2 regions of the Streptomyces sp. NPDC006743 genome follow, and region 1 is predicted to be linked to the other one. Evidence: riboswitches for the same ligand, from Rfam matches in the RefSeq annotation. Region 1 holds a riboswitch; the other holds the start of a gene.
The links. Region 1 has a riboswitch for cobalamin ahead of ABZ719_RS11155 (ribonucleoside-diphosphate reductase subunit alpha). Riboswitches for the same ligand answer to the same signal wherever they lie in the genome.
Positions count from the first base shown of each region.

Region 2: it holds a riboswitch for cobalamin, as region 1 does, so the genes downstream of both, ABZ719_RS11465 (HoxN/HupN/NixA family nickel/cobalt transporter) here and ABZ719_RS11155 (ribonucleoside-diphosphate reductase subunit alpha) in region 1, are expected to answer to the same signal.

Region 1 is NZ_JBEYJA010000009.1:190,436-195,007, forward strand. Features, by position in the region: gene mctP (monocarboxylate uptake permease MctP) at 1-1,550, shown strand, start outside; gene ABZ719_RS11150 (GNAT family N-acetyltransferase) at 1,627-2,133, shown strand; cobalamin riboswitch at 2,253-2,433, shown strand; gene ABZ719_RS11155 (ribonucleoside-diphosphate reductase subunit alpha) at 2,555-4,572, shown strand, end outside.
Region 2 is NZ_JBEYJA010000010.1:50,363-54,934, reverse strand. Features, by position in the region: gene ABZ719_RS11470 (nucleoside hydrolase) at 1-662, shown strand, start outside; gene ABZ719_RS11465 (HoxN/HupN/NixA family nickel/cobalt transporter) at 734-1,867, opposite strand; cobalamin riboswitch at 1,897-2,081, opposite strand; gene ABZ719_RS11460 (metalloregulator ArsR/SmtB family transcription factor) at 2,162-2,521, shown strand; gene ABZ719_RS11455 (glycoside hydrolase family 13 protein) at 2,829-4,496, shown strand.

The sequences.
Region 1 (4,572 bases):
CCGCGCGCTGGCGCCGGGCGGAGAACGAGCACAGCCTCGACGAGTGGGGCCTGGGCGGCCGGTCGTTCGGCACCTGGATCACCTGGTTCCTGCTCGGCGGCGACCTGTACACGGCGTACACCTTCGTCGCCGTGCCCGCGGCGATCTACGCGACCGGCGCGGCCGGGTTCTTCGCGGTGCCGTACACGATCCTGGTGTACCCGCTGATCTTCACCTTCCTGCCGCGGCTGTGGTCGGTCTCGCACAAGCACGGGTACGTGACCACGTCGGACTTCGTGCGCGGCCGGTTCGGCTCCAAGGGCCTGTCGCTGGCGGTGGCGCTCACCGGCATCCTCGCCACCATGCCGTACATCGCGCTCCAGCTCGTCGGCATCCAGGCGGTGCTCGACGTGATGGGCGTGGGCGGCGGCGAGAACACCAACTGGTTCGTGAAGGACCTGCCGCTGCTGATCGCCTTCGGTGTCCTGGCGGCGTACACGTACTCCTCGGGTCTGCGCGCCCCGGCGCTGATCGCGTTCGTGAAGGACGCGCTCATCTACATCGTCATCGCGGTCGCGATCATCTACATCCCGATCAAGCTGGGCGGCTTCGACGACATCTTCGCCAAGGCCGCCGACGCGTTCGGCCAGACGAACCCGGCCACCGGCAAACCGCGCGGCGCGGTGGTGCCGGGCGAGGCGAGCCAGTGGACCTACGCCACCCTCGCCCTGGGCTCCGCGCTCGCGCTGTTCATGTACCCGCACTCGATCACCGCGACGCTCTCCTCCAGGAGCCGTGAGGTGATCCGCCGCAACACCACGATCCTGCCGCTGTACTCGCTGATGCTGGGTCTGCTGGCACTGCTGGGCTTCATGGCCATCGCGGCGGGCGTGAAGGTCCAGAACGGGCAGCTCGCCATCCCGCAGCTGTTCGAGGACATGTTCCCCGACTGGTTCACCGGCATCGCCTTCGCGGCGATCGGCATCGGGGCACTGGTCCCGGCGGCGATCATGTCGATCGCGGCGGCGAACCTGTTCACCCGCAACATCTACAAGGACTTCATCAGGCCGGACGCGACGGCCGCGCAGGAGACCAAGGTCTCCAAGCTGGTGTCCCTGCTGGTGAAGGTGGGCGCGCTGGTCTTCGTCCTGACCATGGACAAGACCGTGGCGATCAACTTCCAGCTGCTGGGCGGGATCTGGATCCTGCAGACCTTCCCGGCCCTGGTGGGCGGTCTGTTCACCCGCTGGTTCCACCGCTGGGCGCTGCTGGCCGGCTGGGCCGTGGGCATGGTCTACGGCACGGTCGCGGCCTACGGGGTCGCCTCCCCGACGCAGAAGCACTTCGGCGGCTCGGCCAAGGAGATCCCGGGCATCGGCGAGATCGGCTACATCGGCATGACGGCGTTCGCCCTGAACGTGATCGTCGCCGTCGTCCTGACCTTCGTCCTCAAGGCGCTCAAGGCCCCCGACGGCGTCGACGAGACCAGCCCGCAGGACTACACCGCCGACGCGGGCGACCCCGGCGTCGCGGTCGAACTGCCGCCGGCCACGGCGGGCAGCGCGCACTGAGCCGCCGCACCCACACCGACGGGCCGCCGGGAAAACCGGCGGCCCGTCGCCGTACCCGTGCGGCACACTCGGCTCCATGGACCTCGTGATCAGGCCGGCCGCGCCCGGCGAGTACGGCATCCTCGGTGAGATCACCGCCCAGGCCTATCTCCAGGACGGACTGCTGGACTTCGGACAGGACGATCCGTACCTGGGCGCGCTGCGTGACGTGGCCGGGCGGGCGGCCGCAGCCGAGGTGCTGGTGGCTGTCGCGGACGACGCGGTGGCCGGCGGGGTCGCCTTCGTGCCGTCGGGCGGCGCCATGGCGGACATCGCCGGTCCCGGCGAGGCCGAGATACGCATGCTGGCGGTCGCCCGCGCCGCGCGCGGCCGGGGCGCGGGCGAGGCCCTGGTACGGGCCTGCCTGGAGCGGGCGCGGGCCACCGAGGGATGCGTGCGCGTGGTGCTGTCCACCCAGCCCACCATGCACGCCGCCCACCGCCTCTACGAGCGCCTGGGCTTCGTCCGCACCCCGCAGCGGGACTGGAACCCGCTGCCGGAGCTGGACGACATCTCGCTGCTCACCTACGCGTTGGCCCTCTGACACCCGCCGGGACCCGCCGGCAGCCGCCGAGACCCGTGGAGGCCCGCCGACAGCCGTCGGGCAGCCACTGACGGCCGTGACAGTCGCTGACGGCCGCTGACATCTTCCGCGATCGGCGCGGCACAACATATGGGGGTGGTTCCCTCACCCGGCACAAGATGTATGCTCATGCTCGCTGTCGTCGCAGGGGAATCCGGTGCGAATCCGGAACTGTCCCGCAACGGTGTACCCGTACACACATGCCCTCGAGGCCGTGTACGGGCGTCAGTCCGAGGACCTGCCGACAGTGCACCCGGCCGTCCGGTCCGGGTGCCTGACGTCCGGGCCTCGCGGAATGGGCCGGTGGACGCGGCGCCGCGTGCGCTCGTGTGCTGCCCCCTGCCCTCGGTGAGGCCCCGTGCCGAGCGAGGGAGAGCCACACGTGACCATCGCGCCCGCCGATCCGGTCTCAGCCGAAGGCAATTCGGAGAACGACGGTCCCGGTACCGCGCTGCTGCGGACCCTGACCGAGCTGACCGCCGACCTCCCCGACGCCGACCCCGGCCGGGTCGCCGCCGCCGCGCTGCGCGGCCGTTCGGCCCACGCGGACGAGGCGGAGCTGCGGGAGCTGGCCACCGAGGCGGCGGCCGGACTCATCTCGGAGGACCCCGCCTACTCGCGGCTGGCCGCCCGCCTGCTGACGCTCTCCCTCCGCGCCGAGGCCGCCTCGCAGGGCGTCACGGCCTTCACCGAGTCGGTGGCCGTGGGCCACCGGGAGGGGCTGATCGCCGACCGGACCGCCGCGTTCGTCCGCCTCCACGCCGCGCGCCTGGACGCGCTGGCCGACCCGGCCGCCGACGACCGCTTCGGCTACTTCGGGCTGCGCACCCTCTACAGCCGCTACCTGCTGCGGCACCCGATCACCCGCAAGGTGATCGAGACGCCCCAGCACTTCATGCTGCGGGTGGCCGCCGGTCTCGCCCAGGACGACAGCCCCCGGGCCGCCGACGAGGTCGCCGCGCTCTACGGGCTCATGAGCCGCCTCGACTACCTCCCCTCCTCCCCCACGCTCTTCAACTCCGGCACCCGCCACCCCCAGATGTCCTCCTGCTACCTGCTCGACTCCCCCAAGGACGAGCTGGACAGCATCTACGACCGCTACCACCAGGTGGCGCGGCTCTCCAAGCACGCCGGCGGCATCGGCATCGCCTACTCCCGCGTCCGCTCGCGCGGTTCGCTGATCCGCGGCACCAACGGGCACTCCAACGGCATCGTGCCGTTCCTGAAGACCCTGGACGCCTCGGTGGCCGCCGTGAACCAGGGCGGCCGGCGCAAGGGCGCGGCCGCCGTCTACCTGGAGACCTGGCACTCCGACATCGAGGAGTTCCTGGAGCTGCGCGACAACACCGGCGAGGACGCGCGCCGCACCCACAACCTGAACCTGGCGCACTGGGTACCGGACGAGTTCATGCGCCGCGTCGAGGCCGACGGGACGTGGTCGCTGTTCTCCCCGGCCGACGTGCCGGAGCTGGTGGACCTGTGGGGCCCGGAGTTCGACGCGGCCTACCGCGCGGCCGAGGCCGCCGGGCTCGCGAAGAAGACCCTGCCCGCCCGTGAGCTGTACGGCCGGATGATGCGCACCCTCGCGCAGACCGGCAACGGCTGGATGACCTTCAAGGACGCCGCCAACCGGACCTCCAACCAGACTGCCGAACCGGGCCACGTCATCCACTCCTCGAACCTCTGCACGGAGATCCTGGAGGTCACCGACGACGGCGAGACGGCGGTCTGCAACCTCGGCTCGGTCAACCTCGGCGCCTTCGCCGACCCGGAGCGCGGGGACCTCGACTGGGAGCGGCTGGACGAGACGGTCCGCACCGCCGTCACGTTCCTGGACCGTGTGGTCGACATCAACTTCTACCCGACCGAGCAGGCGGGCCGTTCCAACGCCCGCTGGCGGCCGGTCGGTCTGGGCGTGATGGGGCTGCAGGACGTCTTCTTCCGGCTGCGGCTGCCCTTCGACTCGCCCGAGGCGAAGGCGCTGTCCACCCGGATCGCCGAGCGGATCATGCTGGCCGCCTACGAGGCCTCCGCCGACCTCGCCGAACGGAACGCCCCGCTGCCCGCCTGGGAGAAGACCCGCGCCGCCCGCGGTGTGCTGCACCCCGACCACTACGACGTGGAGCCGGCCTGGCCCGAGCGCTGGGCGGCGCTGCGCGAGCGGATCGCCGCCGTCGGCATGCGCAACTCGCTGCTGCTGGCCATCGCGCCGACCGCCACCATCGCCTCCATCGCGGGCGTCTACGAGTGCATCGAGCCGCAGGTCTCCAACCTGTTCAAGCGCGAGACGCTCTCGGGTGAGTTCCTCCAGGTCAACTCCTACCTGGTGCGCGACCTCAAGACGCTCGGCGTGTGGGACGCCCGCACCCGGGAGGCGCTGCGCGAGGCGAACGGCTCGGT
Region 2 (4,572 bases), on a different contig from region 1:
ACGTGGACGCGGTGACGCTGCTGCGGCGCGAGATCCTCGGCTCGCCCCGCCCGGTCACCCTGATCCCCACCGCGCCGCTGACCAACATCGCCCTGCTGCTGCGCACCCACCCCGAGGTGACGCGCAACATCGAGCGGATCGTGTTCATGGGCGGCGCGGTGGCCACCGGGAACGCCACGGCGGTCGCCGAGTTCAACGTCTGGCACGACCCGGAGGCCGCCGCGGTCCTGCTCACCGCCGGGGTGCCGGTCACGATGTACGGACTCGACGTGTTCGAGCGGGTGATCGTCCCGGCCGCTGACGTGCGGCGGCTGAGCGGCAGCGGCGAGGCGGGCGCGCGGCTGGCCGGCCGGCTGCTGTCCCACCGCGACCCGGTGACGAGCGAGGAGGACCCGGCGGGCGGTCTCGGTGACGCGGGAGCGGTCTGCGCGGTCGCCGACCCGGCGGGCCTGACCACGCGCCGGCTGCCGGTCGAGGTGAACCTCGCACCCGGCCCGGCGCGCGGGCAGACGGTCGTCGACCGCCGCGCGCGCCCCGGCGAGGCGGAACTGCACGGCGAGGCGCGCGAACAGCAACTGGTGGACGTCGCCCTGGACATCGACGTGGAGCGGTACGTGAAGCTGTACCTGGCCACCGTCGAAGCGGGCGGCGCGGGAGCCTAGCCCGGCCCCGCCGGGCGGGCCCGGCCCCGGCCCCGCCCGGCGGGTCCTCGCCCGGTCCGGCCGGGCGGGTCCTAGTCGGTCTCCGCGGTCCCGACCCGCACCGCCCAGCGCTGTTCGACGCGGGCCACCTTCCAGTACGCCAGCGCGGCCGCCCACACCACCACGAACAGTCCGACGATGACGTACCCCACGTGGTCGAGGTCGAGGCCGGCGATCCAGCCGGTGACCGTGTCGCTCAGGTCGAGCTTGTCGTGCAGGACGCCGACCAGCTCGATCGTGCCGATGAAGAAGGCGACCGCGATGGACAGGCCGGTGATGGTCAGGTTGTAGAACACCTTGCGGACGGGGTTCGAGAACGCCCACTGGTAGGCGAAGTTCATGAACGTGCCGTCCAGGGTGTCGAACAGGCTCATGCCGGCCGCGAACAGCAGCGGCAGGCAGAGGATCGCGTACCAGGGCAGTCCGGCCGCCGCGCCCGAACCGGCCATCACCATCAGCGTGACCTCGGTGGCGGTGTCGAAGCCGAGGCCGAAGAGGAAGCCGAGCGGGTACATCTGGCCGGGCCGGGACACCGACTTGGTGAGGCGGCCCAGGATCCGGTTCATGAACCCCCGTGAATCCAGGTGGGCCTCCAGCTCCCGCTCGTCGTACGTGCCCGCGCGCATCGCCCGGAAGACCTTGAGGATGCCGACGAGGGCGACCAGGTTGAGGGCGGCGATGAGGTAGAGGAAGGAGCCCGAGACGGTGGTGCCGACGATGCCGAGCGTCTGGTGCGTACGGGAGTCGTCGTTCATCAGCGTGCCGGCGAGCTGGGCGCCGCCCGCCACCAGCGCGGCCATGGCCACCACCACGCTGGAGTGGCCCAGCGCGAACCAGAAGCCCACCGACACCGGCCGCTTGCCGTCGGCCATCAGCTTGCGGGTGGTGTTGTCGATGGCGGCGATGTGGTCGGCGTCGAAGGCGTGCCGCATGCCGAGGGTGTAGGCGGTGACGCCGAGGCCGATGCCGAAGGCCTTGGTGCCGACCTGGTAGTGCTCGGGGACGACGAGCAGGAACAGGATGCCGAAGGCGACGATGTGCAGGGCGGCTATCACCGCCAGCAGGCCCGCGGTCTTGAGGGTGTCCTCACGGCGCCAGCGGAAGGACGCCCGCGGGGGCCCCGTGGGGGCGGACGTCGGCGTCGGGACAGGCTCGGGCAGGGTCATCCGGTATCACGCTCCAGCACCTCGTGGATCACTTCGTGAGCTGCCGTGGCCGGTCTCCTGGCTTAGGGTCCGTACGTTCTCCCCTCCTGCCTTCCCGGTCGTGCGACCAGTGGCCCGGCGGATGCCGGACGGAAGGGGAACTCCCCGATCACAGTGGCGAGGGCCGCGTCGGCTTCGCACCGACTTCCCGAGCACCACGGCCCGCCCACGGTAGAGGGACGGACCGTCGCCTGCATAGCTGCATACCTGCGCAGGTGCCGAAGATCACCCGCGGGTGCCTGCGAGGATGGGGGCATGCATCTCGTCCCTGCCGACCGCGCGGAGCGTCGCACCATCGACGGCCACCGGGTGTGCGACGCCATCGCGGCGATCGGGGAGCCCGGTCACGTCCGCGCGTGGGCGCAGCGCTTCTCGCTGCTGGCCGACCCCAAGCGGCTCGCCCTGCTGCTGGCCCTGCACCGCACCGGCCCACTGGCCGTCTCCGACCTCGCCGTCGCCACCGGCATGAAGGACCCGGCGGTCTCCCAGGCCCTGCGGCTGCTGCGCGCGGCGGGCACCGTGGAGGGCGAGAAGGAGGGCCGCGTGGTGCGCTACCGGCTGGTGGACGAGGACGTACGGCACCTGCTGGAGCACTGCGCGGCGGACACGGACTGACACCGCGGCGCCGGCCCGGCGGCCGGAGGGGCGCCGGGCCCGGGCACACGGCGCCCTCACCCGGTGCGACGGTGCCCCGCCCGGTGCGACGGCGTCCCCGCCCGGTGCCGCGCCCGTTCGGTGTCACGGTGCTCCCGCCTGGTGCGGGGCCCGTTGGGGGGCAGGGCGCCCCCGCCAGGCGCGCGCCACGCCGTCACCCCACCCCGCCCGGTCGTTCCCCTGTGCGCCGGTACGGCACGGCGTGTTGGCTTTTCCGGTGATCTGGACAGATTCTCTGTGTCGCTCCGCCGCACACAGAGGAGACCGCGTGACCGACCGCACCGACGACACGCCGCCCGACCTGTCCTCCCGAAGTCCCGACTGGTGGCGGCAGGCCGTCGTCTACCAGGTCTACCCCCGCAGCTTCGCCGACGCCGACGGCGACGGTCTCGGCGACCTGCGGGGCATCACCCAGCGGCTGACGCACCTCGCCGCCCTCGGCGTGGACGCCGTGTGGCTCAGCCCGTTCTACCCGTCCGAACTGGCCGACGGCGGCTACGACGTCGCCGACCACCGGGACGTCGACCCCCGCCTCGGCACCCTCGACGACTTCGACGCGCTGGTCACCGAGGCGCACCGCCTGGGTCTGAAGGTGATCGCCGACATCGTCCCCAACCACAGTTCGCACCGGCACCGCTGGTTCCAGGAGGCGCTGCGGGCCGGGCCGGGCTCGGCCGCCCGCGACCGGTACGTCTTCCGGGACGGGCGCGGCGCCCACGGCGAACTGCCGCCCACCGACTGGCAGTCCGTCTTCGGCGGCAGCGCCTGGCAGCGGGTGCCCGACGGACAGTGGTACCTGCACCTGTTCGCGCCCGAGCAGCCCGACTTCAACTGGGCCCACGAGGAGGTCCGCGCCGACTTCCGCACCACCCTGCGCTTCTGGTCCGACCGGGGTGTGGACGGCTTCCGCGTCGACGTGGCGCACGCCCTGGTCAAGGACCTCGACGAGCCGCTGCGCGACGTCGGGAACCTCGGCGCCACCGGCGAGGACGCGCTGCCGCGCGTCGAGCCGGGCAGCCACCCGTACTGGGACCGCGACGAGGTCCACGAGATCTACCGTGACTGGCGCAAGATCTTCGACGCCTACACACCGCCCCGCACGGCCGTCGCCGAGGCCTGGGTGCCCGACGCGCGGCGCGCCCTGTACGCGCGCCCGGACGAACTGGGCCAGGCCTTCAACTTCGAGTACCTGCAGACCGGCTGGGACGCGGACGCGCTGCGCCGGACCATCGCCGCCTCCCTGGACACCGCCCGGGCCGCCGGAGCCTCGGCCACCTGGGTGCTGTCCAACCACGACGTGGTCCGCCACGCCTCCCGGCTGATGCTGCCGCCGGGCACGGACGAGAACGCCTGGCTGCTGTCCGGCGGCCGCGCGCCCGCCCTCGACGCGGAGGCCGGACTGCGCCGCGCCCGCGCGGCGACCCTGCTGATGCTGGCGCTGCCCGGTTCGGCCTACCTCTACCAGGGTGAGGAACTGGGCCTGCCCGAGGTGGCCGACCTGCCCGCCGAGGTGCTCCAGGACCCGGTCTGGGAGCAGACCGGCCACGTCCGCAAGGGCAGGGACGGCTGCCGTGTGCCGCTGCCGTGGACGACGACCGGGCCGTCGTACGGCTTCGGTCCGGCCGGGGCCTGGCTGCCGCAGCCCGCGCACTTCGCGGCGTACGCCGTCCAGGCGCAGGACGGCGTGGCGGGCTCGACGCTGGAGCTGTACCGCACGGCCCTGCGGCTGCGCCGCAAACTGCTCGCGGGCGAGTCGCTGACCTGGGCGGAGGACACCCCGGCGGGTGTGCTGGCGTTCGCCCGCCGTGACGGCTGGCGGTGTGTCACCAACCTGTCGGACACGGAGGTCGCGCTGCCGCCCGGTGAGGTGCTGCTGAGCAGCGCGCCGCTGAGCGGACGCCGGCTCGCCCCGGACACCACCGTGTGGCTCGCCTAGCCCCGGCCCACGCACCGCCCGCGCGGGCCGGCCTCCGCCCGGCCCCCTCGTGTCCGGTCGGTCTCCGCCTGGTCCG